One region of the Trinickia acidisoli genome, then DNA from elsewhere that is predicted to be linked to it. Evidence: predicted binding sites of a transcription regulator. Region 1 holds the regulator's gene; each other region holds the start of a gene.
The links. The regulator LexA, encoded in region 1, represses DNA repair genes until DNA is damaged. The targets are predictions, from matches to a motif close to ACTGTATNNNNATACAGT.
Positions count from the first base shown of each region.

Region 2: recA (recombinase RecA) is a predicted target of LexA. The motif match lies at 6,934-6,951, and genes of this name have one in related genera.
Region 3: J3485_RS13220 (PA0069 family radical SAM protein) is a predicted target of LexA. The motif match lies at 3,944-3,961, and genes of this name have one in related genera.

Region 1 covers NZ_JAFLRG010000001.1:2,233,456-2,243,068, forward strand. Annotated here, with positions in the region: gene gcl (glyoxylate carboligase) at 1-1,369, shown strand, start outside; gene hyi (hydroxypyruvate isomerase) at 1,472-2,266, shown strand; gene J3485_RS10260 (2-hydroxy-3-oxopropionate reductase) at 2,347-3,264, shown strand; gene J3485_RS10265 (hypothetical protein) at 3,292-3,459, opposite strand; gene J3485_RS10270 (asparaginase) at 3,652-4,683, opposite strand; gene J3485_RS10275 (CysB family HTH-type transcriptional regulator) at 4,744-5,670, opposite strand; gene lexA (transcriptional repressor LexA) at 6,006-6,653, shown strand; gene J3485_RS10285 (hypothetical protein) at 6,689-7,030, shown strand; gene J3485_RS10290 (DUF2939 domain-containing protein) at 7,239-7,871, shown strand; gene J3485_RS10295 (universal stress protein) at 7,985-8,485, opposite strand; gene nodI (nodulation factor ABC transporter ATP-binding protein NodI) at 8,746-9,613, shown strand, end outside.
Region 2 covers NZ_JAFLRG010000001.1:3,376,937-3,386,549, forward strand. Annotated here, with positions in the region: gene J3485_RS15450 (PglL family O-oligosaccharyltransferase) at 1-313, opposite strand, end outside; gene J3485_RS15455 (pilin) at 393-980, opposite strand; gene J3485_RS15460 (TerC family protein) at 1,116-1,847, opposite strand; gene sucD (succinate--CoA ligase subunit alpha) at 2,038-2,919, opposite strand; gene sucC (ADP-forming succinate--CoA ligase subunit beta) at 2,959-4,128, opposite strand; gene J3485_RS15475 (DUF2889 domain-containing protein) at 4,125-4,841, opposite strand; gene recX (recombination regulator RecX) at 4,994-5,638, opposite strand; gene recA (recombinase RecA) at 5,646-6,719, opposite strand; gene J3485_RS15490 (response regulator transcription factor) at 7,110-7,901, shown strand; gene J3485_RS15495 (sensor histidine kinase) at 7,978-9,504, shown strand.
Region 3 covers NZ_JAFLRG010000001.1:2,906,454-2,916,066, forward strand. Annotated here, with positions in the region: gene rplS (50S ribosomal protein L19) at 1-38, opposite strand, end outside; gene trmD (tRNA (guanosine(37)-N1)-methyltransferase TrmD) at 182-973, opposite strand; gene rimM (ribosome maturation factor RimM) at 976-1,665, opposite strand; gene rpsP (30S ribosomal protein S16) at 1,776-2,030, opposite strand; gene J3485_RS13215 (NINE protein) at 2,245-2,715, shown strand; gene J3485_RS13220 (PA0069 family radical SAM protein) at 2,733-3,848, opposite strand; rRNA gene rrf (5S ribosomal RNA) at 4,208-4,321, opposite strand; rRNA gene J3485_RS13230 (23S ribosomal RNA) at 4,549-7,431, opposite strand; tRNA gene J3485_RS13235 (tRNA-Ala) at 7,798-7,873, opposite strand; tRNA gene J3485_RS13240 (tRNA-Ile) at 7,935-8,011, opposite strand; rRNA gene J3485_RS13245 (16S ribosomal RNA) at 8,076-9,606, opposite strand.

The DNA.
Region 1 (9,613 bases):
GGCGCTCGTGCCGCGCGTGTTCCAGCAAGCCTTCCATTTGATGCGCTCGGGCCGGCCCGGCCCCGTGCTGATCGATTTGCCGATCGACGTCCAGATGGCGGAGATCGAGTTCGACATCGACACGTACGAGCCGCTGCCCGTCTACAAGCCGAAGGCAACGCGCAAGCAGATCGAAGCCGCGCTTGAAATGCTCAATGCGGCCGAGCGCCCGCTCATCGTCTCGGGCGGCGGCGTTCTGAACGCCAACGCCGAAGCGCTGCTCGTGCAATTCGCCGAAACGGTCGGTGTGCCTGTCGTGCCGACGCTGATGTCGTGGGGCGCGATCGCCGACGATCACCCGCTGATGGCCGGCATGGTCGGCCTGCAGACGTCGCATCGCTACGGCAACGCGACGATGCTCGAATCGGACTTCGTGCTCGGCATCGGCAACCGCTGGGCCAACCGGCACACGGGCAGCATCGAGGTCTACACGAAGGGACGCAAGTTCGTGCACGTCGACATCGAGCCGACGCAAATCGGCCGTGTGTTCGGGCCCGATCTCGGGATCGTGTCCGACGCGAAGGCGGCGCTCGAACTGTTCGTCGAGGTGGCGAGCGAATGGAAAACGGCCGGCAAGCTCGCAGACCGCTCGGCTTGGGCCGAATCCTGCCGCGCACGCAAGCGCACGATGCAGCGCAAGACGCACTTCGACGAAGTGCCGGTCAAGCCGCAGCGCGTTTATGAAGAGATGAACAAGGTGTTCGGCCGCGATACGTGCTACGTCAGCACGATCGGGCTGTCGCAGATCGCCGCCGCGCAGTTCCTGCATGTCTACAAGGCGCGCAACTGGATCAATTGCGGGCAAGCCGGCCCGCTCGGCTGGACGATTCCGGCCGCGCTCGGCGTGCGCGCCGCCGATCCGAGCCGTCCGATCGTCGCGCTCTCCGGCGACTACGACTTCCAGTTCATGATCGAAGAGCTGGCCGCCGGCGCGCAGTTCAAGCTGCCGTACGTGCACGTCGTCGTCAACAACTCGTACCTCGGGCTGATCCGCCAGGCCCAGCGCGGGTTCGACATGGACTACTGCGTGCAGCTCGCGTTCGACAACGTCAACGCGCCGGAGCTGAACGGCTATGGCGTCGACCACGTAGCCGTGGCCGAGGGCCTCGGCTGTAAAGCGCTGCGTGTGTTCGAACCGAGCGAGATCGCACCCGCCCTGCAAAAGGCGCAAGCGTTGGCCGCCGAGTTCAGCGTGCCCGTCGTGGTCGAAGTGATTCTCGAGCGCGTGACGAACATCGCAATGGGCAACGACATCAACGCCATCAACGAGTTCGAGCCGCTTGCCGATTCGCGCAACGACGCACCGACCGCGATCTCGCTGCTCGACTGACGCGCGCAAGACGTGCTGCTTACGAGACACATCGAACGACCCGACGATCGCCGCTCCCATGGCGATCGTCGGTACCTTGACCGACCGAAGAGCTACAGCAACATGCCGAAATTCGCAGCCAACCTGACCATGCTGTTCAACGAAGTGCCGTTTCTCGAGCGTTTCGAGGCAGCGGCACGCGCGGGCTTCAATGCCGTCGAATTCCTGTTTCCCTACCCGTACACGCCCGCCGAGCTGGCCGAACGGCTCGAGACGAATCGGTTGCGTCTCGTGCTGCACAACCTGCCTGCCGGCAATTGGGAAGCGGGCGAGCGCGGTATCGCGTGCCTGCCCGATCGCATCGCCGAGTTCCGCGATGGTGTCGGCCGCGCGATCGAATATGCGAAAGCGTTGCGCGTACCGCAACTCAACTGCCTCGTCGGCATCCCGAGCGGGGACGTCACGCCCGAACGCGCGCGCTCGACGATCGTCGAGAACCTGCGCTTCGCGGCCGCCGCACTCGAAAAGGAAGGCATCAAGCTGCTCGTCGAGCCGTGCAATTCGTACGACATCCCGGGCTTCGCATTGAATCGATCGAGCGAGGCACTCGAGGTCATTCGCGACGTCGCATCGAGCAATCTCTATCTGCAGTACGACATCTATCACATGCAGCGGATGGAGGGCGAGCTTGCCGCGACGCTGCAAAAGCATTTGCCGCGCATCGCGCACATCCAACTGGCCGATAACCCGGGCCGGCACGAGCCGGGCACCGGCGAAATCAACTACGCCTTCTTGTTCGACTGGCTCGATCGGCTCGGCTACAGCGGCTACATCGGCTGCGAGTACAAGCCGCGCACGACGACGCTCGAAGGCCTCTCGTGGGTCCGCGAGATCGCCGGGCCGCACAGCACGCGCTGACACGGCTATCCGCGGGAAGACGCGTCGCGCGCTCCCCGCTCCACCCAAACACGACAAACCGCTAAACGGAACATCTCGACATGGCAAAGATCGGTTTCATCGGACTCGGCATCATGGGCGCGCACATGGCGCGCAATCTGCTCAAGGGCGGACACTCGCTTTCCGTCACCGGCTCCTATCCGGTACCCGACGATCTGCGCAAACAGGCGCACGTCGTGGCCGACTCCACGGCCGTCGCACGTGAATCGGACATCGTGATCGTGATGGTGCCCGACACGCCCGACGTCGCGAACGTCCTGTTCGCCGACGACGGTGTGGCGAAAGGCCTTTCGGCCGGCAAGCTCGTGATCGACATGAGCTCGATCTCGCCGCTCGACACGCAGGATTTCGCCAAGCGCATCAACGCGCTCGGCTGCGACTACCTCGATGCGCCCGTCTCGGGCGGCGAAGTCGGCGCCCGCGAAGCGACGCTTTCGATCATGGTCGGCGGCCCCGAGCAAGCGTTCGAGCGTGCGAAGCCGCTGCTCGATCTGATGGGCAAGAACATCACGCTCGTCGGCGACAACGGCGCTGGACAGACCTGCAAGGTCGCCAACCAGATCATCGTCGCGCTGAACATCGAGGCCGTCGCCGAAGCGCTGCTGTTCGCGGCGCGCTCGGGCGCCGATCCCGAGCGCGTGCGCCGTGCGCTGATGGGTGGTTTCGCATCGTCGCGCATTCTCGAAGTGCACGGTGAACGCATGACGAAGCGCACGTTCAAGCCCGGTTTCCGGATCGACCTGCACCGCAAGGATCTGAACCTGGCACTCGACGGCGCGCGCAAGCTCGGCATTGCACTGCCCCACACCGCCAGCGCGCAGCAACTGTTCAGCGTCTGCGCGGCACACGACGGCGGTAGCTGGGATCACTCGGCGCTGTTGCGCGCGCTCGAAATCATGTCCGGTTTCGAGATTGCCGAAGCGCCTGCTGAAAAAGGCGCTGCGGCGGTTGCGGGCTGACGATGTCCGGGCGGCGCCAAGCGCCGCCTACGCATCGAATCCAGTAGCGAGAATTCGGCCGTTCGACACCAATCGAACGGCCAGCACGTGGGGCGCCTCGCCTTGCGTGCGCAAGGCAAGACTGACGCGCAGCCCGCGCATCGCAAGATGCGCGGCACCCGCGACAGGCAAGCCAAGCGCGCGCAAGGTAGGCAAAAAGCCGCTTTCGGGCTGAGAGCGGCAGTGGGGTCCGCAGCGGCACCCGACGACGCCGGGGAAGCCTTGGTCGGTCAGACGTCGTCGTCGGGTGTCCGTCTGTCGGATTGCCATTCTTTCAAACGGGCAGGAGCGCAAACTTTCCTGTCGCCATGTATCGGGACCGCACGCGCCCGATGCCCGCATCCCCAGTCAATACGTATCGAAAACCTGCTGCAGCGCGGCCGGTTCGTGCTCGCCTGCGACCAGCGCGAGCATCAGGAGCACCCGCGCCTTATAGGGATTGAGCGTGCCGGCGCTGACGAAGCCGAGCGCATCGTCGGGCGCGGCCCCGTTGCGCATCACGTGACCCGAGCCTACGCGCGAAGCCCGCACGACGGCAACGCCGCGGGCGCGCGCTTCTCCGAGCGCCGCCTGCATGGACGCGTGGATAGAACCGTTGCCGGTGCCGGCCACGACGATACCGCGCGCGCCCGCGGCGGCGAGCGCATCGACGGCGATGCGCGACGCGCCCGCGTAGCTCGCGACGACGTCGACGAGCGGCCAAGTAGCGGCGACGACGAACGGCGTCGCGCTCGTGTGCGGCCGCACGGCGGCGCGTTGGAACTCGACGCGGCCGTCTTGCACCCAGCCGAGCGCACCGATCTCCGGCGAGTGGAACGCATCCACGGCATAGGTGCTCGTCTTGACGACGTCGCGCGCGCTATGGATTCGATTGTTGAATGCGACGAGCACACCTTGTCCGCGCGCGGCGCGCGAGCCGGCGACAGTGACCGCGCCGAGCAGATTCAGCGGCCCGTCGGCCGAAAGCGCCGACGACGGCCGCATCGCCGCGGTCATCACGACCGGCTTGTCGGTCTTGACCGTCAGATGCAGCGCATACGCCGTTTCCTCGAGCGTGTCGGTGCCATGCGTGACGACGATGCCGTCGATGTCCTCGCGTGCGGCCAACGCCGCAATGCGCTCGGCAAGCGTCGTCCACAGCGCGAGGTCGAGATCCTTGCTGTCGATGCTCGCGACTTGTTCGGCTTCGATGCGGGCAATCTGCGCGAGTGCCGGCACGGCCGCCAGCAACCGATCGACGCCGACGACGCCGGCTTGATAGCCGGACGTCTGGGCGGCATCGGCGGCGGAGCCGGCGATCGTGCCGCCGGTCGCGAGCACGGCAATACGCGGCAGCGCCGCGGGGGAATTGGAAAAATGAGTCGTGGTCATGGGCGCCATTCTAACCGCGCCGATCGTGGCGATCGAGCGGGCGAACGCTCGCCCTCGCCCGCGCTTTCGCTATGCGGCCTCGCGCAACTGCCCTGCCATGCCCGCTTCGGACAACTGCGGGGCGAACATTTCGATGAAGCGATAAGCGTACGCGCGCATGAACGCGCCCTTGCGCAAGCCCACGCGCGTCGTGCTGCCTTCGAATAAATGCTGCGTATCGAGCGCGACGAGTTCGGCATCGCGCTTCGGATCGTAGGCCATCGCGGCGACGATGCCGACGCCCATCCCGAGCTCGACGTAAGTCTTGATGACGTCCGCATCGATCGCGGTCAGCACGACGTCGGGCAGCGTGCCCACCTTGGCGAACGACGCGTCGATATGCGAGCGCCCCGTGAAATCGCGATCGTAGGTCACGATCGGATAGTCGGCGACATCCTCGAGCGTGACGCGCGCGCGGCTGGCGAGCGGATGGTGCTTCGGCACGACGACGACGTGGTGCCACGAATAGCACGGAAACGTGAGGATGTCGGGGAAGCGATCGAGCGCTTCGGTCGAGATCGCGATGTCGGCCTCGCCGTCGATGAGCATCTGCGCGATCTGCTGCGGATTGCCTTGCCGCAGCGCGAGCTGCACCTTCGGAAACGCTCGCGTGAACTCACGCACCACTTTGGGCAGCGCATAACGCGCCTGCGTATGCGTCGTCGCGACCACGAGATGGCCCGTGTCCTCGTCGGCATATTGCCTGGCGACGCGGCGCATGTTCTCCGCGTCGAGCAACATGCGCTCGATCAGTTGATGCACGGCCTTGCCAGGCTCCGTCAACCCCGTGAGCCGCTTGCCGCGACGCACGAAGATGTCGACGCCGAGTTCGTCCTCGAGATCTTTGATCTGCTTGGACACGCCCGACTGCGAGGTAAACAACGCATTGGCCACCTCGGTCAGATTCAAATTGCGGCGCACCGCTTCGCGCACGAAGCGCAACTGCTGGAAGTTCATGCGAGCGTCTCTCTTCGACAGGGGTTGGGTCATCGATCGTCGCGATGCGGCATGGGCCACGCTGCCGCTCGAGGTTCGCGCTGGGCGGATCTGCCGACTGCCGGCACGCACGTCCCGCGCGCGTCCGAACATGGCTTCCGGCACCCGCCTCGTCCGATGTCTTTTTGTTAGGGCCGGCCCAGTCTAGGCGATGCCGCTTATTCCATGAACAAATAAATCCTCATTTTTTAATGCCGATTTCTGCTAAAGGCGACGTGGGGTCGCAACAACAGGGTTGAAATTCTCTCGATACTGTATAAAAATACAGGCACCTGTCTATCCATACAGTGACGCCCATGACCAAACTCACCGCCCGGCAGCAGCAGGTTTACGATTTGATCCGCCATTCGATCGAGCACAGCGGCTTTCCGCCCACGCGCGCCGAAATCGCGGCGGGGCTCGGCTTTTCCTCGGCCAATTCGGCCGAGGAACATCTGCGAGCGCTGGCGCGCAAGGGCGTGATCGAGTTGGCGGCCGGCGCATCGCGGGGCATCCGGCTGGTGGCGTCCGACGACATGCCGCATCAGTTCACGTTGCCACATCCGGCATTGATGCAGTTGTCTCTGCCGCTCGTGGGCCGCGTCGCGGCCGGTAGCCCCATCCTCGCGCAGGAGCACATCTCGCAGCACTATGCGTGCGACCCGGCGCTCTTTTCGAGCAAGCCCGACTACCTGTTGAAGGTACGCGGCCTGTCGATGCGCGACGCCGGCATTCTCGACGGCGATTTGCTCGCCGTGCAACGACGCAGCGAAGCGAACGACGGGCAAATCATCGTTGCGCGGCTCGGCGACGACGTCACGGTCAAGCGCCTAAAGCGGCGCCCGAACGGGATCGAGCTCATCGCCGAGAACCCCGATTACGAGAACATCTTCGTTGCGGCCGACAGCGCCGACTTCGCGCTCGAAGGCATTGCGGTCGGCCTGATTCGCTCGACCGAATTCTGACTCTGAACACCGTCTGAACACGTTTGGGAGACGCCATGGATCGCCTTGCCCGCCTCATGCCTTTTCGCACCTTCGGCCGCCTGCGCCACTTGCGCGGTCTCGTTGCCTGCCCACCGCTCGAGGCAGTCGCCCCGAGCCCTGCGCGGCAAAACGACAACGCGTCGCTTGCGGGCATGCAGCCTGCCGCGCTGCCCGCATTCGCTCGCGTGTCGCTCAATAGCGCGTTGCATGCGGAGCCGGCGCGACGAGCACCCGTGCGCGTCTATCATGGCGCGTCGCGCGTCATCCTCGTCGGCACGATCGACGCAGTATGCAAAATGATCGATCGATGCATCGACGACGAACGTGCCGGCGCACCGGCCCCACGGTGGGGTTAATCGTTTTTCGCGTGGTAAGCGCGCTGCTTGCACCGGCAACGCTGCACACACGATAGCGACGGCTCGAGGCGTCGAATGTGTGTCGACGAATGTGTGTCGAATGCGCGGCCAACGTTGCCTATCCTCGCGAGATCGCCATTTTTGGTAGGGATCGTTTTCGCGTAGTCTCTGTCGATTAGCATTGGACATCGACAAAGGCCTCCGTCTCATGACAACTGAAAACCGCTCCAACGCCCGAAAACCGCTGGCAGCCGCCGTCGTGGTGGGCGCCGTGATCATTGTGGTCGCCCTGGCCGTCTTCGCTTACGCATCGCCCTACCTCGTGTTGAGCAAGCTGCGCGATGCCGTGCAGGCACGCGACGCGCAAACGATCGATCGCTACGTCGACTATCCGGCGCTGCGAACGAGCCTCAAGCAACAAGTGACCCAGATGTTGAGTCAGCGAGTCGATACGGAAAAGCTCCAGCATCCGCTTGCCGCGCTCGGCGCGCTCGTCGGCATGGCGCTCGTCAATCCGCTCGTCGATGCGTATGCCACGCCCGATGGCGTCGCAGCCTTGCTCGAAGGGCTGCCGCCGCAAGGGAAACCAGGCGAGACGCCGCCGCCTGTCGGCGAGGAGCAACCACAGCCAGTGCAGCCGGCGCAAGAAGCGCCCTCGGCACCTGCTTCGGCTTCGGAACAAACGGCTGCGGCGCCCGCCAAGGGCAGCGCCGGCTATCGAGACATGAGCACGTTTGCCGTCACCTATACGCGCGACACCGACACCCCGCCCTACAGCATCGTCTTTCATCGCCGCGGGTGGTTCTCGTGGCAACTCGATGCCGTCGAACTCGCGCCATAGCGCGCGGTCAGCCCACCCGCGCGCAGTCGAGAGCGTCGACTTGACCGGCCGAGAGCGAGGCGAAGGCAAGGCATAGCTGCGTGCAGCGCGGCGAAGCCGGTCCTTCCGCGCGCTTAGCCGCCTGGACCGCCGGCATGCGCCATGGCCGCAGCCATGCTGGCGTCCTCTTGCTCGTGCGGTGCCGAAACCGCAACGAGGATGCTGCACGAAACGCGGTCGAGAAGCTGCGTGTTGCCGGCCCCCATCCACCATCGCGACAGCCCGCTGCGTGCGCGATGGCCGACGACAATGAGGTCGACTTTTAGCTGATCGGCAAGATTGGTAATTTCGTCGATCGGATGGCCGAACGCAAAGTGCCCGTGCGCTTGTACGCCACGCTCCGTCAGCCAATCGACGCCTTCCTGCAGGATTTCCCGCGCGGCGTCCTCGAAACGGCCGCACGCAACGTCCGTCAGGAGCCCAGCGCTTTGGGCAATGCTCGTACGCATGTCGACGACGGACAGCAAGTGCGTTTCCGCCTTCAGGTCGAGCGCGAGGTCGGCACCGCATCGCAACGCTTTGCGGCCCTCGCGCGAGCCGTCATAGCACAATAGGATTTTTTTGTAGCTTGCCATCATGGCCTCCCAGCCCGCGCGAATCGCGGTTCTTCATTTCAATCATGGTGCGCCGCAGTTGGACTGACAAGGCTAGGAAAACGCCTAGCCCGCCCTCGTCTCTATGCGCATGCACCACGGCGGCGAAAGCGTGCGTCGCTGCGTTGCACCACCGGGCGGCGCCACACTAGCACCACGCCGGCACGAAGCGCGAACGCGCGATGCAATAGAATGATCGCCTTCGGCCTAGAACCTTGGTGCGGTGCGTCTCGTTCGTCCTCATGTCCAATAACGCCATCGAATTTCGCGACGTGGTGAAGCACTATGGCGATAAAGCCGTCGTCGACGGCTTGTCGTTTCACGTCCGTGCCGGCGAATGCTTCGGCCTACTCGGCCCCAATGGCGCGGGCAAAACCACCACGCTGAAGATGCTGCTCGGCCTCGTCGAGCCCGACTGCGGAGCGATCGCGCTATGCGGGCAAAGCATTCCGTCCGGCGCCCGCTTCGCGCGCCAGCGAGTCGGGGTCGTCCCACAGTTCGACAATCTCGACCCCGATTTCAGCGTACGAGAAAATCTGCTCGTGTTCGGCCGCTACTACGGTTTATCGCCGAGCAAAACCCGCGCCATGGTTCCGGATCTGCTTGAATTCGCACGCCTGGAAAGCAAAGCCGACGCGCGCGTCGGCGAGCTTTCCGGCGGCATGAGACGCCGTCTGACGCTCGCTCGCGCGTTGATCAACGATCCCGACGCGCTGATTCTCGACGAGCCGACGACCGGCCTCGACCCACAGGCGCGCCATTTGATCTGGGATCGATTGCGGTCGCTGCTCGCGCGGGGCAAGACGATCCTGCTGACAACGCATTTCATGGAAGAAGCGGAGCGGCTCTGCGATCGGCTGTGCATCATCGAGGAGGGGCGCAAAATCGCCGAGGGGGCGCCGAGCGCATTGGTGGCGAAGGAAATCGGCTGCGACGTCATCGAAGTCTACGGTCCCGATCCGGCGACGTTGCGCGACGAACTCGCGCCGTTCGCGACCCGTACCGAGATCAGCGGCGAAACGCTATTTTGTTACGTCCGGGACCCGGCGCCGGTCAACGAGCGTCTGGCGGGCCGCTCGGGCTTGCGGTACGTGCACCGCCCGGCCAATC
Region 2 (9,613 bases), 1.1 Mb from region 1:
CCGCCAAAAGAAAGCCCGCTCCGAGCCAATTCATCGACGGCTGAGCAAGCGGCAGCACGAACGTTTGCAGCACCAGCAAAGACCCGAACGCGATCGGCACGAGCGCGACGGACGGCATCGCATACTGCGGGCGCGGCCTGGCCGACACCACCATCAACAGAACGGCCGCGCCGACGAGCAGATAGAGCGAGAGCGCCGTGAACTCGGCATAGAAGGTCGGAATCGGATACGTATGGTTCGTAACCGCGTAGGGAAGCAGTACCGCGAACGCCAGGGACGCGAACGACAGATAGCGAGTGAATGGTGATGTCATGAGGATAGGGGCCGTCGGCAACCGGCGCACTATACAAAAAATTCCTTTCACTGTGCGTAGCCGCATGTCCGTCTTGCATTCAAGTTCGGCATTCGGACGGGGCCAGCTTCGCCGGCAATGTGGCGCCCGCGAGCGGCATCGGCCCCGAGCCCGGTGCAGGCAGTGAAGACGCTTGCTTGCCCGACGCGAAGCATTCCCACGTCAACGCCCCGCCCAGCACAACGCCTGATTCGAGCGCGACGCGCGAAGTGGGCGGATCGGATGCGTCGGGCAACGAAGGGACGAGCACCAGCGCTTCGCTGCCGGCTCGTGCGACACGCGACGTGTAACGGATCGTAATTTCCCCGGTTGCGTCGTCGACGGAGATGGACTCGACGTTGCGCGTGGCGGGCGGTGCAACGTAGCCGCTGTCGAACGGGTTGCCACCGGCCGCGTTTTCCGCGACGGCCAGCCGCGCCCCCGAAGCAAGCGATAGCCCCTCGCCGACACGGCTGCGGGCAAGGTAATCCTGATAGGCGGGCACGGCATAGGCAGCGACGATGCCGACGATCGCGAGCACGATCATGAGTTCGATCAACGTGAAACCATGTTTGAGATCGCGCGAAGCGCGACATGAGATGACGGCGCACAACAGGCGGCGGGCAAAAACAGCAACGGCGGCGGACATCGGCGAACACGCTCCTCGAACGACGGCCCGCCGGCGAATGGGCGGGCAACGTATTCGAAGCGTATCGGCACCGGCTCTCGCCCGGCAGTCGGCCGAACGGCCAGGTCGGCGGGTAGCGCGGGCGGCAACGGCGCGTCAGGGCGTACGGCGCGGCCCGGAGGCTCTGCCGGCCGCGCGCCGCAGCATACGGCGCTTGAGCCAATACCCGACGAGCACGACGAGCAGCGCGCCGGCGATATGCGCGCCGTATTCGGCGGCCGGCGTATCGAGCAGCGGCCAGCGATCGCCGGCCGGATCGTTGATGATGAGGCCGCCGGCGATCCAGCCGAGCAATGCCGCGCCGAACGTGACGATGACGGGAAAGCGATCGAGCATACGCAACACGAGCGTGCTGCCCCAGACGATCAAGGGAATGCTCACCACGAGGCCGAATATGACGAGGGCGATACGGTGGTCGGGATCGGCGGACTCGGCCGCACCTGCGATCGCGATCACGTTGTCGAGGCTCATGATGGCGTCGGCCACGATGATCGTCTTGATGGCCGAAAGCAGCTTGTCCGCGGGTTTGACGTTTTCGTGCGAATCGTGGGACGGCGCCATCAGGCGTATCCCGATCCACAACAGCAATAGCCCGCCACCGAACTTCAAGAACGGAACGTCGAGCAGCGCGACGGCAAACACGATGAGCACGACGCGCAGGACGATCGCGCCCGCGGTGCCCCACAACACGCCCTGCATCCGCTGCGCCGCCGGCAGCTTGCGGCAGGCAAGCGCAATGACGACGGCGTTGTCGCCGCCGAGCAGAATGTCGATGACGATGATCTGAAAAACCACCGCCCAATGAAGGGTCGCAAAGAAGTCGAGCATGGTGTCGAACATGAGGGCAATCACCGTTCCAGAGCGCATCGTGCAGCGATAAAAAAGCGAGGGAGCATGGCTTGCTCCCTCGCTTCTTCTCGTCTGTCGGAAGCCTTACGAAAGAATTTCGCAAGGATACCAAAACGACTGGCCGGCCGTGCCGCGGGCTACAGCGCGCGGCATGACCTCACACGGCGGCTTACAGGATCGACTTCAGCAGACGCCCCATCTCCGACGGATTCTTCGTCACTTTGATGCCGCAGGCTTCCATGATTTCGAGCTTCGCATCGGCCGTATCGGCACCGCCCGAGATCAGCGCGCCGGCGTGGCCCATGCGCTTGCCCGGGGGCGCCGTCACACCGGCGATGAAGCCGACGACCGGCTTCTTCATGTTGTCCTTGATCCAGTAAGCGGCGTTGGCCTCGTCCGGGCCGCCGATCTCACCGATCATGATGACGGCGTCCGTATCCGGATCGTCATTGAACATCTTCATGACATCGATGTGCTTGAGCCCGTTGATCGGGTCGCCGCCGATACCGACCGCCGACGATTGGCCGAGACCCAGCGCCGTCAGTTGCCCCACGGCTTCATACGTCAGCGTGCCCGAACGCGACACGACGCCGATGCGGCCCTTGCGGTGGATGTGGCCCGGCATGATGCCGATCTTCAGCTCGTCCGGCGTGATCGTGCCCGGGCAGTTCGGCCCGAGTAGCAGCGTCTTGCGGTTTTCGCGACGCATGCGGTCGCGCACTTCGATCATGTCGCGAACGGGAATACCTTCGGTGATGCAGATGGCCAGGTCGAGGTCGGCTTCGACCGCTTCCCAGATCGCTGCAGCCGCGCCGGCGGGCGGCACGTAGATGACCGAGACGGTCGCGCCCGTTTCGGCCTTCGCTTCCTTCACGCTCCCATAGATGGGAATGCCTTCGAAGTCTTCGCCGGCCTTCTTCGGATTCACGCCCGCGACGTATGCTTCGCGGCCGTTCGCATATTCGCGGCATGCGCGCGTATGAAACTGGCCGGTCTTGCCGGTGATGCCCTGCGTGATGACCTTCGTGTCTTTGTTGATCAGAATCGACATGTATTGACCTCTGTTCGTATCCGGTTGCGCCCGAGCCGCTTACGCGTTGCCCTGGACAGCCGCGACGACCTTCTGCGCAGCCTCTTCCATGCTGTCCGCCGAAATGATCGGCAGGCCCGATTCAGCAAGCATCTTCTTGCCGAGGTCTTCGTTCGTACCCTTCATGCGCACGACGAGCGGGACGTTCAGGTTCACCGCCTTCGAGCCGGCGATCACGCCTTCCGCGATCACGTCGCAGCGCATGATGCCGCCGAAGATGTTCACGAGGATCGCCTTCAGGTCCGGGTTCTTCAGCATCAGCTTGAACGCTTCGGTGACCTTTTCGGTCGTCGCGCCGCCGCCGACGTCGAGGAAGTTCGCCGGCTCGCCGCCGAACAGCTTGATCGTGTCCATCGTCGCCATGGCCAAGCCCGCGCCGTTCACGAGGCAGCCGATGTTGCCGTCGAGCGAGATGTAGGCGAGATCGAACTTCGACGCTTCGACTTCAGCCGGATCTTCTTCGTCGAGATCGCGGTACGCGACGATTTCGGGATGACGGAACAGCGCGTTCGAATCGAAGTTGAACTTCGCGTCGAGCGCGATCACCTTGCCGTCGCCCGTGAGGATCAGCGGGTTGATTTCGGCGAGCGATGCGTCCGTTTCCCAGGTGGCCTTGTAGAGGCCTTGCAGGATGGCGCGCGCTTGCGGAATCGAAGCATCGGGCACGCCGATCTTCTTCGCGAGATCGTCGGCTTCCGAATCGAGCAGCCCCTTCGACGGGTCGACGGCCACCTTGTAGATCGCTTCCGGCGTCTTTGCGGCGACTTCCTCGATGTCCATCCCGCCTTCGCTCGAAGCCATCACGACGACCTTTTGCGACACGCGGTCGATCACGAGGCCGACATAGAGCTCCTTCTTGATGTCCGCGCCTTCTTCGATCAGCAGGCGGTTCACCTTCTGGCCTTCCGGACCGGTTTGGTGCGTGACGAGCTGCATGCCGAGGATCTGGTTCGAGTACTCGCGCACTTGCTCGAGCGACTTGGCTACCTTCACGCCACCGCCCTTGCCGCGACCACCCGCGTGGATCTGCGCCTTGACGACCCAAACCGGGCCGCCCAGCTCCTCAGCGGCCTTGACCGCGTCATCCACCGAAAACACCGGCTTGCCGCGCGGTACCGCGACGCCGAATTTCCGCAGGATTTCCTTTCCCTGGTACTCGTGAATCTTCATGCGTGATTCCCTTCAGTCTGAGAGTTGGATTGAACTTCGTGATCGCTGAGTGCCTTCGAGCCGGGCGCGTCGGACTGCGCCGTGCGGCTTACGGAGATCGACGCCTTGCCCGCCGAGGCGCCGCTCGTTTGGAGGCTGCGCGGTACGTGCCCGTACCAGCGCGGATAAAAACGCCGCACTGCCTCGCCGTCGAACCGTAGCGCATGGCAGCGGTCGAGTTGAAACGGCGGTTCGCGATGAGCGTCGGAACCTTCCGGTGCATCCGTCGCGCTATCGCGCGGGTTCCAGACGTCGCCGGCGAATGCTTGGACCGCGGCCGTCGGGAGGATGGAGCAGAGTTCGGTGAGATGCGTACAGCCAGTCGTTCCGGCGAGCAAGCGCCGAGCTTGGCGGCGGAAATCGTTGAGGAGGTTGAGACCGATGAGGGCGCGATAGGCGGGATTGGAGGCTTCGCAATGACCGGGATACGGCACCCATTCCGACGACGCTTCGGCGTCGACGATGGTGAGCTTGCGGTCGATGGTGATGCGGAGCCAGAGTTCATGGATCGGTAGGCCTTTGGGCCGGACACCGGGAGCCAATGCGACATCGCGCGGCTTATGGTCGGTCAGACACGCCTCGATATCCCACAAGCCGTCGTCGCGCTCGAAGGCTTCCGCTCGGATTGCGCGGTGATGGCGCAACTGGCGGGAAACGGGCGGCGAAAGCGGCATGCGAGGGGAACGGCTGGAGAGGAGAACCGAGGGATTTTACCATACCGGATATTTGAGACGCCGGCCGCCCACTTTGTGGTACGTCCGCACCGCATGCCGCAGTCGCACGCGCGGCACCCCTGGCGCAAATCGCGCCACGCGGCGACACGCGGCTACTCGTCACGCCAGTCGTCGTCACCCTTGAGAATTTGGGAGATCGTCGCGCCCGAAAAACCTCGCATCGCCAGAAAGCGCGCCTGCTTCGCGCGCTCGGCCGGCGACTGCGGCAACTGACCGAACTTCTTGCGCCACACCGCTTGGGCACGGGCTCGCTCGGTGTCGCGCAGTTGCGAGCCGACCGATTCGATCAGCGCGCCGTCGAGCCCGTGTTGACGAAGCTCGCCGACGATACGGCTTGCCCCCATCCGCGCCGAGCGCCGGTTCATCACGCTCTCTGCAAAGCGCGCGTCGGATAGCAAACCTTCGCGCTCGAGCGCATCGAGCAGCGGATCGAGCGCATCGCCCTCCTCGACGAACGGCGCCAATTTGCGGGTGAGCTCGGCGCGGCTGTATTCGCGCCGCGAGAGATAGTCGATCGCTCGCGCCTTGAGCGACCGGGTAGGCCGACGCGAGCGACCGCCGCCTTCGGACGCGGAAGACGACGAATCGGACGCCTCGTGATTCGACGAAGGGTCGAGCGGATCGGCATGGGAGGCACCTACGTCGGCACCCAATGCTTCGCCGCGAAGCCCTTCGCGCGCACCGAAGCGGCGCCCTTCACGGGGACCGCCCGGCGCCACCCGCCCTTTGCGTATCACGCGCGGCTTACTCTTCTTCGTCGGCTACTTCGACGTCGCCGCCGCTACCGACCGGCATCGCGTTGACGCCGAGCGACTCGCGGATCCGATTTTCGATCTCGCGCGCCATGTCGGGATTCTCGCGCAGGAATTCGCGCGCATTGTCCTTGCCTTGGCCGATCCGCTCGCCGCTGTAGCTGTACCAGGCACCGGCCTTGTCGACGATCTTCGCTTGCACGCCAAGATCGATGATTTCGCCTTGGCGCGAAATGCCCTCGCCGTAGAGGATGTCGAAGATCGCCTCGCGAAACGGCGGCGACACTTTGTTCTTGACGACCTTCACGCGCGTTTCGTTGCCGATGACTTCGTCGTTCTTCTTGATCGAGCCGATACGGCGGATGTCGAGCCGCACCGATGCATAGAACTTCAGTGCGTTGCCGCCCGTCGTCGTTTCCGGATTGCCGAACATGACGCCGATCTTCATCCGAATCTGGTTGATGAAAATAACGAGGCAGTTCGTACGCTTGATCGTGCCCGTCAGCTTGCGCAGCGCCTGCGACATAAGCCGCGCCTGCAAGCCCGGCAGCGAGTCGCCCATTTCGCCCTCGATTTCGGCCTTCGGCACGAGCGCCGCGACCGAGTCGATGACGATCATGTCGATCGAGCCCGAGCGCACGAGCGCATCGGTGATTTCGAGCGCTTGCTCGCCCGTATCGGGCTGCGATACGAGCAGATCGTTGACGTTCACGCCGAGCTTCGCTGCATATTGGATGTCGAGCGCGTGCTCGGCGTCGATGAACGCCGCCGTGCCGCCGAGCTTTTGCATTTCGGCGATGACTTGCAGCGTCAACGTGGTCTTACCCGACGATTCCGGCCCGTAGATTTCCACCACGCGGCCCCGCGGCAAACCGCCGACGCCGAGTGCGATATCGAGGCCCAGCGACCCCGTCGACACCACTTGGATATCCTCGGCCACCTCGCCATCGCCGAGCCGCATGACCGACCCCTTGCCGAACTGCTTTTCGATCTGCGCGAGCGCGGCGGCGAGCGCCTTGCTCTTTTCAGCCGTCAGTCCAGCCGAGCCTTTCTTGCTTTCTTCCATGAATCGTCCTTTGCTATGATGAGCGGGCGTCTGAGGCGGGCGGGCCGGGCGATGGGGCGCTGTGAGACGTCTGTGAGACGTCTGTGAGACGTCTGTGAGACGTCTGTGAGAAGCCTGTGAGACGCGATTGCGATCACGCAGTCGATCACACAGTCGATCACGCAGGCGCCCCACGTTTGCGACACTATTTCCGGCTAGCGCACGAAACGCAGACACTGTATAAAAAAACAGGGTTCTTTGCAAGCCCGATGCACGCGGATTTGCGTTGCGGCAACGGAGCGTCCACCCGGCGCCACGTGCGAGCCGCCCCCGACATCGAATCCAGACAAGACCATCGGAGACACCCGCTCAGGGCCGGCACGAAAGCGCCGGCCGGCCGCGCGGCGCATCATGCGAATACTCATTGCCGAAGACGACAGCATACTCGCGGACGGCCTCGTCCGATCACTCCGCCAATCGGGCTATGCCGTCGATCACGTCAAGAGCGGAAGCGAAGCCGATGCCGCGCTGTCGATGCAGACGTTCGACCTCTTGATCCTCGATCTCGGCCTGCCGCGCCTGTCCGGGCTCGAAGTCCTGCGCCGCCTGCGCGCCCGCAATTCGGCATTGCCCGTGCTGATCCTGACGGCCGCCGACGGCGTCGACGAGCGCGTGAAGGGGCTCGACCTCGGCGCCGACGACTACATGAGCAAACCGTTTCATCTGAACGAACTCGAAGCGCGCGTGCGGGCGCTGACGCGGCGCGGCAGCGGCGGAGGGCCGACGCTCGTGCGGCACGGCTCGCTGACCTACGATCAGGTGGGGCGCGTCGCCGCGGTCAACGAGCAAGTGCTCGACCTCTCCGCCCGCGAGCTCGGCGTGCTCGAAGTGCTACTTGCGCGGATCGGCCGGCTCGTGTCGAAGGAGCAGCTCGTCGATCATCTTTGCGAATGGGGCGAGGAAGTCAGCAACAACGCGATCGAAGTGTATGTGCATCGCCTGCGCAAGAAGATCGAGCCGAGCGGCGTGCGCATCATTACCGTGCGCGGGCTCGGCTACTGCTTGGAGAAACCTGCTTCGAGCTGCACGGGCACGCCCACGCCGCTGCCCCGCGCGATCGTGACTCCGGCGCCAGACGTCCCGAACGCGCCCGCCCCTTCTCCGACGCAAACCGACGTTGCCGCAAGCGCCCGACCGAAGTAGGCCCGCCGTGGCCTCGCCCATTTCCGAGCAGGACGGCGTCCAACCTTCGCCCGGCTCACCCGGCTCGCTCCCGCCCATGCCGCGCGACGCGCAACTGCCTGCGGCCGAGCGCGCCGTCCTCCGCGCCAACCCGTTCGCGCCGCCCGACGAAACCGAGCCGAGCGCGACGAGCCGGCCCCGCTCGCTGTTCGGCGAGATTCTCGACTGGATGCTCGCGCCGCTCTTGCTACTGTGGCCGATGAGCATCGCGGTCACTTATCTCGTGGCCAAGACGATCGCGAACGGACCGTTCGACCGCGGGCTCGAGACCGACACCTACGTGCTCGCGCGACAAATTCACCCGGTCAACGGCGTGGCCACGCTGACCCTGCCCGAGGCCGCACGCGATTTCCTCACGGGCGACAACATCGACAAAGTCTTCTATCAGGTGATCGGCACGCGCGGCGAACTCGTCACGGGCGTATCCGACCTGCCGCTGCCGAGCGAGGACGATCGTCCGCAGCCCGGTCTCGTCGAATTTCGCGACGCGACGCTGCACGGCAACGACATCCGTATCGCATACACGACGGTGGCGCTTCCCGCCGGCGCGGGCGCAGACGCGGGACAAGCAGTGCTCGTCCAAGTGGCCGAGACGTTCGACAAACGCAGCGCACTCGCCAACGAGATCATCAAAGGCGTGATCCTGCCTCAGTTCGTGATCCTGCCGTTGGCGATCGTGCTCGTCTGGTTCGGGCTCTCGCGCGGGCTCGCCCCGCTGACGACGCTGCAATCGAACCTGCGCACGCGCCGGCCCGACGACCTCTCGCCGCTCGAAGCATCGAGCGCGCCGCCCGAGATCGAGCCGCTCATCACGTCGTTCAATGACCTGCTCACGCGGCTCGCGCAAAACATCGACTTGCAAAAGCGCTTCATCGCCGACGCGGCGCATCAGATGAAAACGCCGCTGGCCGGCCTACAGATGCAGGCCGAACTCGCGCTGCGCCACGAGGTGCCGCCCGAGGTGCGACGCTCGCTCGAGCAGATCGGGACGGGCGCCGACCAAGCCGCGCGCCTCGTGACGCAGTTGCTCGCGCTGGCGCGCGCGGAGAACCGCATGTCGGGGCACGTCTTCTCGCATGTCGAAGTGACGCACCTCGCGCGCCTCGCGGTGCGCGACTGGGTGCGCGCGGCGCTCGCCAAACAGATGGACCTCGGCTATGAGCCCCCGGACGAGCCTGTCTTCGTCGAAGGCAACCCGATCATGCTCCGAGAAATGCTGTCGAACGTGATCGACAACGCCATCCGCTACACGCCGGCCGGTGGCCGCATCACCGTGCGCGTGCGGCCACAGCGCGAGGCGGATCGCGTGCACATCGAAGTCGAAGATACGGGCCCCGGCATCGCGCCGGCCGAGCGGCCCAAGGTGGTCGAGCGGTTCTATCGCATCCTCGGACGAGAAGGCGACGGCAGCGGCCTAGGCCTTGCGATCGTCAGGGAAATCGCGACGATGCACGGCGGCACGCTCACGCTCGACGATCACGTCTACCAAGCGTCGCCGCGCCTCGCGGGCACGCTGGTTAGCATTAGTCTGCCGATTTCGGAAACCACTCCGTGCTTACCCTGAGAGCGCGGTACCGCGGCGGCGTCCACTTCCGCGCACGAATCGACCGCCATCGTTAAATCAACGATGTTTCAAAGTTTTAGCGCCACAAAGATAGAAAAAAACCACCAAA
Region 3 (9,613 bases), 670 kb from region 1:
TCGATTTCTTCCTGCTCGAGTTTTTCAATCAGATTCATCACTGACTCCTTGTGCCATCTTGTCGGCGTTATGCCTGCCGCGTGCCGCATGGGCAGTTTGGCTTGGCCCCGATAGAGGATGGGTTCACATCTGGCACCGCATCCGCGGCACCGCCTGCGCCTTGCGCGCGAACCGAAGACCTTCAGGACTCCGATGCCGCCTTCGCAAGACTTGCGAGCCATGCCTCGTCGGCACGGCTCAGCATTTTGTTCCGCCTAGCGCGCTCGATCAGATCGGGCCGCTTGGCGAACGTGTTTCTCAGTGCCTCTTTGCGTCGCCACTGCCCGATTTCGGCGTGATGGCCGCCGAGCAGCACATCGGGCACGCGCACGCCCTCGTATTCCTCGGGACGCGTGTAATGCGGGCAATCGAGCAACCCGTCGACGAAACTGTCCTGCACCGCCGACTGCGCATCGCCGAGCACACCCGGCAACTGCCGCACCACCGCATCCATCAATGCCATCGCAGGCAACTCCCCGCCGGAGAGCACGAAATCGCCGAGGCTCACTTCTTCGTCGACACAGCGATCGATGAGACGCTGATCGATCGCTTCATACCGCCCGCAGAGCAAAACGAGTCCTGGCTCGCACGCGAAGCGCATCACGCGTTCGTGATCGAGGGGCGCACCTTGCGGCGACATCATCACGACGCGGGTACCGCTCACGCCGAGGGCAGCCTGCGCGGCCTTCGCTGCGCCGATGGCTGCCTCGAGCGGCTTGGCCAGCATCACCATGCCGGGCCCGCCGCCGTACGGCCGATCGTCGACGGTACGGTAGTTGTCCGACGTGAAATCGCGCGGATTCCATGTCCTCAAGCCGAACCGCCCTTGCTTCGCCGCCCGGCTCGTGATGCCCCACTCGGTAATCGCGCGGAACATCTCGGGAAAGAGCGTGACGACATCGAACTGCATCGCGCGCTCCCTGGTGTCGACCATGCTCAGTAATCGGCTTCCCAATCGACGACGATACGCCTCGCCGCCTGATCCACCGTTTTCACGTACACGCCGACGAACGGAATCAACCGCTCGCCGGTAACCGGCTGCCCGTCCTTGTCTTGCGACGGGTACTCGATGCGAAGCACCGAATGCGCACCGTTGTCGATGAGGTCGATAACGACGCCGAGCGCGATGCCCGCCTCGTTGACGACTTCGAGGCCGATCAGATCGACCCAATAAAACTCATCTGTCCCGAGTGCGGGGAAATCGCTGCGGCATACATGGACACACCAACCGCGCCACGCCAGCGCTTGATCGCGATCGCCGGGGCCGCTCAACTGTGCGACGACGCTATCGCCATGCACCTTTGCCACCACCACGGGCGCCGATTTGATTTCGCGCCCCTTGACGAGCCACCAGCATTTCGCGCTCGTCAAGGCATCGCCGCCTTGGCGCGCGCTTGCATGCGCCGCAACTTTGACCCAACCCTTCAGGCCGTATGCGTCGACGATGGCACCCACTTCGACGGCATCGTCCGGCAACGTATCGACCGGCTCGATGCCCGACGCTTGACCGACGGCTGCACTCGCCTCATTGCGCTCGACCGGCTTGCGCGCGAACGCGCCAAACGACACAGACGCCCGGGAAGTCGTTTTCGCTCGCCCCGAGCCGCTCGAATCACGAACGGACATCGACAAACCTCACAGTTGCTCAATCACGCGCGCCATTGACCAAGCGGCGTCAGCACGGTGCGCATCGCGCAGGGTGCAAACTGCCGTGGCCCATGCCGCCGCCAGTGCGATTAAGCAGCCGGTTGCGCCTTTTGCGCTTGCTTCACGAGACGCTCGACCGTCGGCGACAGTTGCGCGCCAACGCCTTGCCAGTACGTCAGGCGATCCTGCGCAATGCGCAGCGACTCGCCCTTCGTCGCGACTGGGTTGTAAAAACCGACGCGCTCGATGAAACGGCCATCGCGGCGATTACGCGAATCGGTGGCGACGATGTTGTAGAACGGGCGCTTCTTCGAGCCGCCACGTGCCAAGCGGATGATGACCATGCTGTAATCCTTGAAAACCGGGGGTTCGGAACTACTGAAACGATCGATTATAGCGGGAAACTGAAACCATAACAAACACTTACCGATTCGACCGTACGGCATTGGCAACTCGGGACGGGCCCGGAACCGGAGCGGGGACGTACAATGCGCGCTCGGGCGTCCGCGCGAGCGGACGTGTTACCTCGATGAACTCCCGCAGCTCGCCTTCACGGACATGTCCACTCGCGTTTCTTCTGCTCCCACACGCTTTCGCTCCAAGACGCTCACCGCCCTGCTCGCTTTTCTGTTCGGCAGCGTCGGCGCTCATCGTTTCTACCTGTATGGTTCTCGCGACCTGTTTGGATGGGCCCACGTGATCGGCACAGCCTTGGGCATCCCCGGGGTGCTGCTGCTCGTCGCTTCGGAGCGAACGTCGACGCTCGGGTGGCTGCTGGCTATTCTTGGCGCAATATCGGTATTGGCGGCCTTCCTTGCGGCAATCGTCTACGGGCTGCGCCCCGACGAAAAATGGGACGCGCAATTCAATGCGGGCCATACGGCCCGGAGCCGTTCCGGCTGGGGCGTCGTCTTCGTTGTGATCTTTTCGTTGTTCATCGGTGCGCTGCTGCTCATGAGCGGACTCGCCTTGACGTTTCAAACGTACTTCGAGTCGCAGAGCAACGTGGTCGGCTCGCTTTCCCAATAAACACGACCGGGGGCCGGTCAAAACAAGCTCAGTTGCGGATTCAGGGGCTCGGCCGTGGCCGGCTTCTGGAAATGCGACATATCGAGGATGCCGTGTTGCCGTGCGTTGAGGCCAAGTCGTTTGACTGCCTTCGCAAACCGCTGCTTGAGCAATTCGGCCCAGGCCCCCTCTCCCTTCATGCGATGCGCAAAGGACGAGTCGTAGTCCTTGCCGCCGCGCATGTCGCGCACGCGAGCCATCACGCGCTCCGCGCGCTGCGGAAAATGCGCGGCCAGCCAATCTTTGAAGAGGGGCGCCACCTCCCAAGGCAAACGCAGCACGATGTAACTCGCGCTCGTAGCGCCGGCTTCCGCGCATGCTTCGAGCACGCGCTCGAGATCCGGCTCGGTGACGAAAGGGATCACTGGTGCCACGCTGACCCCAACCGGAATGCCCGCTTCGCTGAGTGTGCGAATCGTGCGTAGCCGCCGCATCGGCGTAGCCGCGCGCGGCTCCAGCGTACGAGCAATCTCGACATCGAGCGTCGTGATCGTGACGGCGGCCATCACCTGCCCCTGTTGCGCCATCGGCGCGAGCAAATCGATGTCGCGCTCGATCAGCGACGACTTCGTTATCGCGGCGAACGGGTGACCGTAGTCGTGGAGAACCTCGATGACACGCCGGGTTAGGCGCAATTCACGTTCGATGGGCTGATATGCGTCCGTGTTCACGCCGAGCGCGATCGGCTCGGGTAGATAGCTTCTTTTGGACAGCTCGCGTTGCAGCAACTCCGGCGCATTGACCTTCGCGTAGATGCGGCTCTCGAAATCGAGCCCCGGAGAAAGTCCGAGATAGCTGTGAGTCGGACGGGCGAAACAATAGATACAGCCGTGCTCGCAGCCACGATAGGGGTTGAGCGAAACGCTGAACGGAATGTCGGGCGACGTGTTGCGGGTCAAGATGCTTCTGGCCCGCTCCTCGAATACCTGCGTCTTGAAAGACGGCCGAGCGCCGTCTTCGCTCGCCGACACCCAGCCGTCATCCACCGCTTCTCGCTGGTCGAGTTCATAGCGCCCCTGCAGATTCGTAACAGCGCCCCGGCCCTTGAGAGGCGTAGGCGGAGCAATGGGGTATTCGGCGTCGCGGTCGTCCATCATACGTGCTCGCGGTACACGGAGCTTGGCCTGTCTCCCGACGAGAGACGCCAGCGGCAGCATGCCGGTACAAGATCCGTCCATGCTACGCCGATACTGTATATTTGTACAGTATCGCATTGGAGCCGCCGGTGCCGCGGGGGGCACTACGTCAAAGCTGGACGCGTATCGATGCGAGCGCGACGCCGACAGGGAAAGGGGGATGAGTCGGCGCGAGGGGGTAACGATCGAGCGCGGTGCGAATTGTCGAGCGAGGCTTTCCGGAGCCTGCTTTCCGGAATACAACGAGACTTTTTGTTCGAGCATAAAGCACAAACCCCCGGTAGCGGGCGCGCTAACGGGGGTTTGTAGGGTAGGGAGCCTGACGATGACCTACTTTCACACGGGCAATCCGCACTATCATTGGCGTGGAGTCGTTTCACGGTCCTGTTCGGGATGGGAAGGGGTGGTACCAACTCGCTATGATCATCAGGCATGACTTGTTGCTACGAGGCTTGTGGGCCGCATAGCCAATCTGGGAAGAAGTATTGAGCGCGCGGTGTGGGCGGGCTCGGTGTTTCGGTGTAATGGGGGGTGATCGATGGGGGGTGATTGCGTGGCACGGATACGCGAGTCAAACCTTGAGCGCTGAGCCCCCGTTCGGGGGTGCTCTTCAGTCGGTGCTGAGGCACACACACTGAAGGCGAAACGCTCCGGTTATAGGATCAAGCCGTACGGGCAATTAGTATCGGTTAGCTAAGTGCATTACTGCACGTACACACCCGACCTATCAACGTCCTGGTCTTGAACGACCCTTCAAGGGGCTTAAAGCCCCGGGGATATCTCATCTTAAGGCGAGTTTCCCGCTTAGATGCTTTCAGCGGTTATCTCTTCCGAACATAGCTACCCGGCGATGCCACTGGCGTGACAACCGGTACACCAGAGGTTCGTCCACTCCGGTCCTCTCGTACTAGGAGCAGCCCCCTTCAAATATCCAACGCCCACGGCAGATAGGGACCAAACTGTCTCACGACGTTTTAAACCCAGCTCACGTACCTCTTTAAATGGCGAACAGCCATACCCTTGGGACCGGCTACAGCCCCAGGATGAGATGAGCCGACATCGAGGTGCCAAACACCGCCGTCGATATGAACTCTTGGGCGGTATCAGCCTGTTATCCCCAGAGTACCTTTTATCCGTTGAGCGATGGCCCTTCCATACAGAACCACCGGATCACTATGACCTGCTTTCGCACCTGCTCGACTTGTCGGTCTCGCAGTTAAGCACGCTTATGCCATTGCACTATCAGCACGATTTCCGACCGTACCTAGCGTACCTTCGTACTCCTCCGTTACGCTTTGGGAGGAGACCGCCCCAGTCAAACTGCCTACCATGCACTGTCCCCGACCCGGATCACGGGCCAAGGTTAGAACCTCAAACAAACCAGGGTGGTATTTCAAGGACGGCTCCACGCAAACTAGCGTTCACGCTTCATAGCCTCCCACCTATCCTACACAGATCGGTTCAAAGTCCAATGCAAAGCTACAGTAAAGGTTCATGGGGTCTTTCCGTCTAGCCGCGGGTAGATTGCATCATCACAAACACTTCAACTTCGCTGAGTCTCGGGAGGAGACAGTGTGGCCATCGTTACGCCATTCGTGCAGGTCGGAACTTACCCGACAAGGAATTTCGCTACCTTAGGACCGTTATAGTTACGGCCGCCGTTTACCGGGACTTCAATCAAGAGCTTGCACCCCATCATTTAATCTTCCGGCACCGGGCAGGCGTCACACCCTATACGTCCACTTTCGTGTTTGCAGAGTGCTGTGTTTTTATTAAACAGTCGCAGCCACCAGTTTATTGCAACCCCTTCACCCTTCTGGCGCAGGCCAGTCAAGCTACAGGGGCGTACCTTATCCCGAAGTTACGGTACCAATTTGCCGAGTTCCTTCTCCCGAGTTCTCTCAAGCGCCTTAGAATACTCATCTCGCCCACCTGTGTCGGTTTGCGGTACGGTCATCATGAGACTGAAGCTTAGAGGCTTTTCTTGGGACCCCTTCCGATTGCTTCGCAGCACTAGGCCGCTCGCGCCACACCCTTGAATTACGCGCCCGGATTTGCCTAAGCGCCTTCTCCAATGCAGCGACCGGGACTTCCAACACCCGGACAACCTTCCGCGATCCGTCCCCCCATCGCATCTCACGACGGTGCAGGAATATTGACCTGCTTCCCATCAGCTACGCATTTCTGCCTCGCCTTAGGGGCCGACTCACCCTACGCCGATGAACGTTGCGTAGGAAACCTTGGGCTTACGGCGAGGGGGCCTTTCACCCCCTTTATCGCTACTCATGTCAGCATTCGCACTTCCGATACCTCCAGCACACCTTACGGTGCACCTTCGCAGGCTTACGGAACGCTCTCCTACCATGCGCACTTGCGTACGCATCCGCAGCTTCGGTGACTGGCTTAGCCCCGTTACATCTTCCGCGCAGGACGACTCGATCAGTGAGCTATTACGCTTTCTTTAAAGGGTGGCTGCTTCTAAGCCAACCTCCTGACTGTTTTAGCCTTCCCACTTCGTTTCCCACTTAGCCAATCTTGGGGACCTTAGCTGGCGGTCTGGGTTGTTTCCCTCTTGACACCGGACGTTAGCACCCGATGTCTGTCTCCCGTGATTGCACTCTTCGGTATTCGGAGTTTGCTATGGCGAAGTAATCCGCAATGGACCCTTCAACCATGACAGTGCTCTACCCCCGAAGGTGATACACGAGGCACTACCTAAATAGTTTTCGGAGAGAACCAGCTATTTCCAGATTTGTTTAGCCTTTCACCCCTATCCACAGCTCATCCCCTAACTTTTCAACGTTAGTGGGTTCGGTCCTCCAGTACGTGTTACCGCACCTTCAACCTGGCCATGGATAGATCATCTGGTTTCGGGTCTACGCCCAGCAACTGAACGCCCTATTCGGACTCGCTTTCGCTACGCCTGCCTTAATCAGTTAAGCTTGCTACTGAACGTAAGTCGCTGACCCATTATACAAAAGGTACGCCGTCACCCCTTACGAGGCTCCGACTGTTTGTATGCATGCGGTTTCAGGATCTATTTCACTCCCCTCCCGGGGTTCTTTTCGCCTTTCCCTCACGGTACTGGTTCACTATCGGTCGATCACGAGTATTTAGCCTTGGAGGATGGTCCCCCCATCTTCAGACAGGATTTCACGTGTCCCGCCCTACTTCTCGTACGCTTAGTCCTTCAACACTGTTTTCGCTTACAGGGCTATCACCTGCTATGGCCGCACTTTCCAGAGCGTTCAGCTAACAACATCGATAACACGTACAGGCTCTTCCCATTTCGCTCGCCACTACTTTGGGAATCTCGGTTGATTTCTTTTCCTGCGGCTACTTAGATGTTTCAGTTCGCCGCGTTCGCTTCGCGTAGCCTATGTATTCAGCTACCGATACTCCATTCGGAGTGGGTTTCCCCATTCGGACATCCCCGGATCAAAGCTCGTTTGCCAGCTCCCCGGGGCTTTTCGCAGGCTACCGCGTCCTTCATCGCCTGTGATCGCCAAGGCATCCACCACATGCACTTGTTCGCTTGACCCTATAACGAGAGCGTCTCGCGGCCAGAGTTAGCGCTTTAGCGCTTACTCTGGGCTCGCCCCCTTGCGGGGCACCTAGAAGGTACCACCTACGGGGTTAGAACCACTCGCACTACAGGTTTGAGTTCTCGCGTTGTGCCGTATTCCAAGTCATCTTTCGATCACTTTTCATACTTGATACAATCACTACCCATCGATATCTTCCACGTCCATCTCATAGACGCTTCCAATATCCATTACTACTTCTTCCAGATTGTTAAAGATCGACAGCCGACTCGGACTACTTCAGTCGCTCTGACTGGCTCAATCGCCAATGACAAAGACTCTTCCTGCGCAACGCCTTGCGCCGAACCCTTGTCATTGGTGGTTGGTGGAGGCAGACGGGATCGAACCGACGACCCCCTGCTTGCAAAGCAGGTGCTCTCCCAGCTGAGCTATGCCCCCTCACTCAGTACAGACACAGACAGCCCACCTCTTCGATGAGCTCCCCAGGGGCGCAGACATATGGTGGGTCTGGTTGGATTCGAACCAACGACCCCCGCCTTATCAAGACGGTGCTCTAACCAACTGAGCTACAGACCCCTGAGTCTGTCTTGATCTACAGCCGATAAGCGTGAGCGCTCAACCTTGAACACGTCAGCTCGAGAAAGGAGGTGATCCAGCCGCACCTTCCGATACGGCTACCTTGTTACGACTTCACCCCAGTCATGAATCCTACCGTGGTGACCGTCCTCCTTGCGGTTAGACTAGCCACTTCTGGTAAAACCCACTCCCATGGTGTGACGGGCGGTGTGTACAAGACCCGGGAACGTATTCACCGCGGCATGCTGATCCGCGATTACTAGCGATTCCAGCTTCATGCACTCGAGTTGCAGAGTGCAATCCGGACTACGATCGGTTTTCTGGGATTAGCTCCCCCTCGCGGGTTGGCAACCCTCTGTTCCGACCATTGTATGACGTGTGAAGCCCTACCCATAAGGGCCATGAGGACTTGACGTCATCCCCACCTTCCTCCGGTTTGTCACCGGCAGTCTCCTTAGAGTGCTCTTGCGTAGCAACTAAGGACAAGGGTTGCGCTCGTTGCGGGACTTAACCCAACATCTCACGACACGAGCTGACGACAGCCATGCAGCACCTGTGTGACGGTTCTCTTTCGAGCACTCTCACCTCTCAGCAAGATTCCGTCCATGTCAAGGGTAGGTAAGGTTTTTCGCGTTGCATCGAATTAATCCACATCATCCACCGCTTGTGCGGGTCCCCGTCAATTCCTTTGAGTTTTAATCTTGCGACCGTACTCCCCAGGCGGTCAACTTCACGCGTTAGCTTCGTTACTAAGGAAATGAATCCCCAACAACTAGTTGACATCGTTTAGGGCGTGGACTACCAGGGTATCTAATCCTGTTTGCTCCCCACGCTTTCGTGCATGAGCGTCAGTGTTAGCCCAGGGGGCTGCCTTCGCCATCGGTATTCCTCCACATCTCTACGCATTTCACTGCTACACGTGGAATTCTACCCCCCTCTGCCACACTCTAGCTCGCCAGTCACCAATGCAGTTCCCAGGTTAAGCCCGGGGATTTCACATCGGTCTTAGCGAACCGCCTGCGCACGCTTTACGCCCAGTAATTCCGATTAACGCTCGCACCCTACGTATTACCGCGGCTGCTGGCACGTAGTTAGCCGGTGCTTATTCTTCCGGTACCGTCATCCCCCCTCGATATTAGCGAGGAAGATTTCTTTCCGGACAAAAGTGCTTTACAACCCGAAGGCCTTCTTCACACACGCGGCATTGCTGGATCAGGCTTGCGCCCATTGTCCAAAATTCCCCACTGCTGCCTCCCGTAGGAGTCTGGGCCGTGTCTCAGTCCCAGTGTGGCTGGTCGTCCTCTCAGACCAGCTACGGATCGTCGCCTTGGTAGGCCTTTACCCCACCAACTAGCTAATCCGCCATCGGCCGCCCCTTGAGCGCGAGGTCCGAAGATCCCCCGCTTTCCTCCATAGAGCGTATGCGGTATTAATCCGGCTTTCGCCGGGCTATCCCCCACTCCAGGACACGTTCCGATGTATTACTCACCCGTTCGCCACTCGCCACCAGGGTTGCCCCCGTGCTGCCGTTCGACTTGCATGTGTAAGGCATGCCGCCAGCGTTCAATCTGAGCCAGGATCAAACTCTTCAGTTCAATGCCT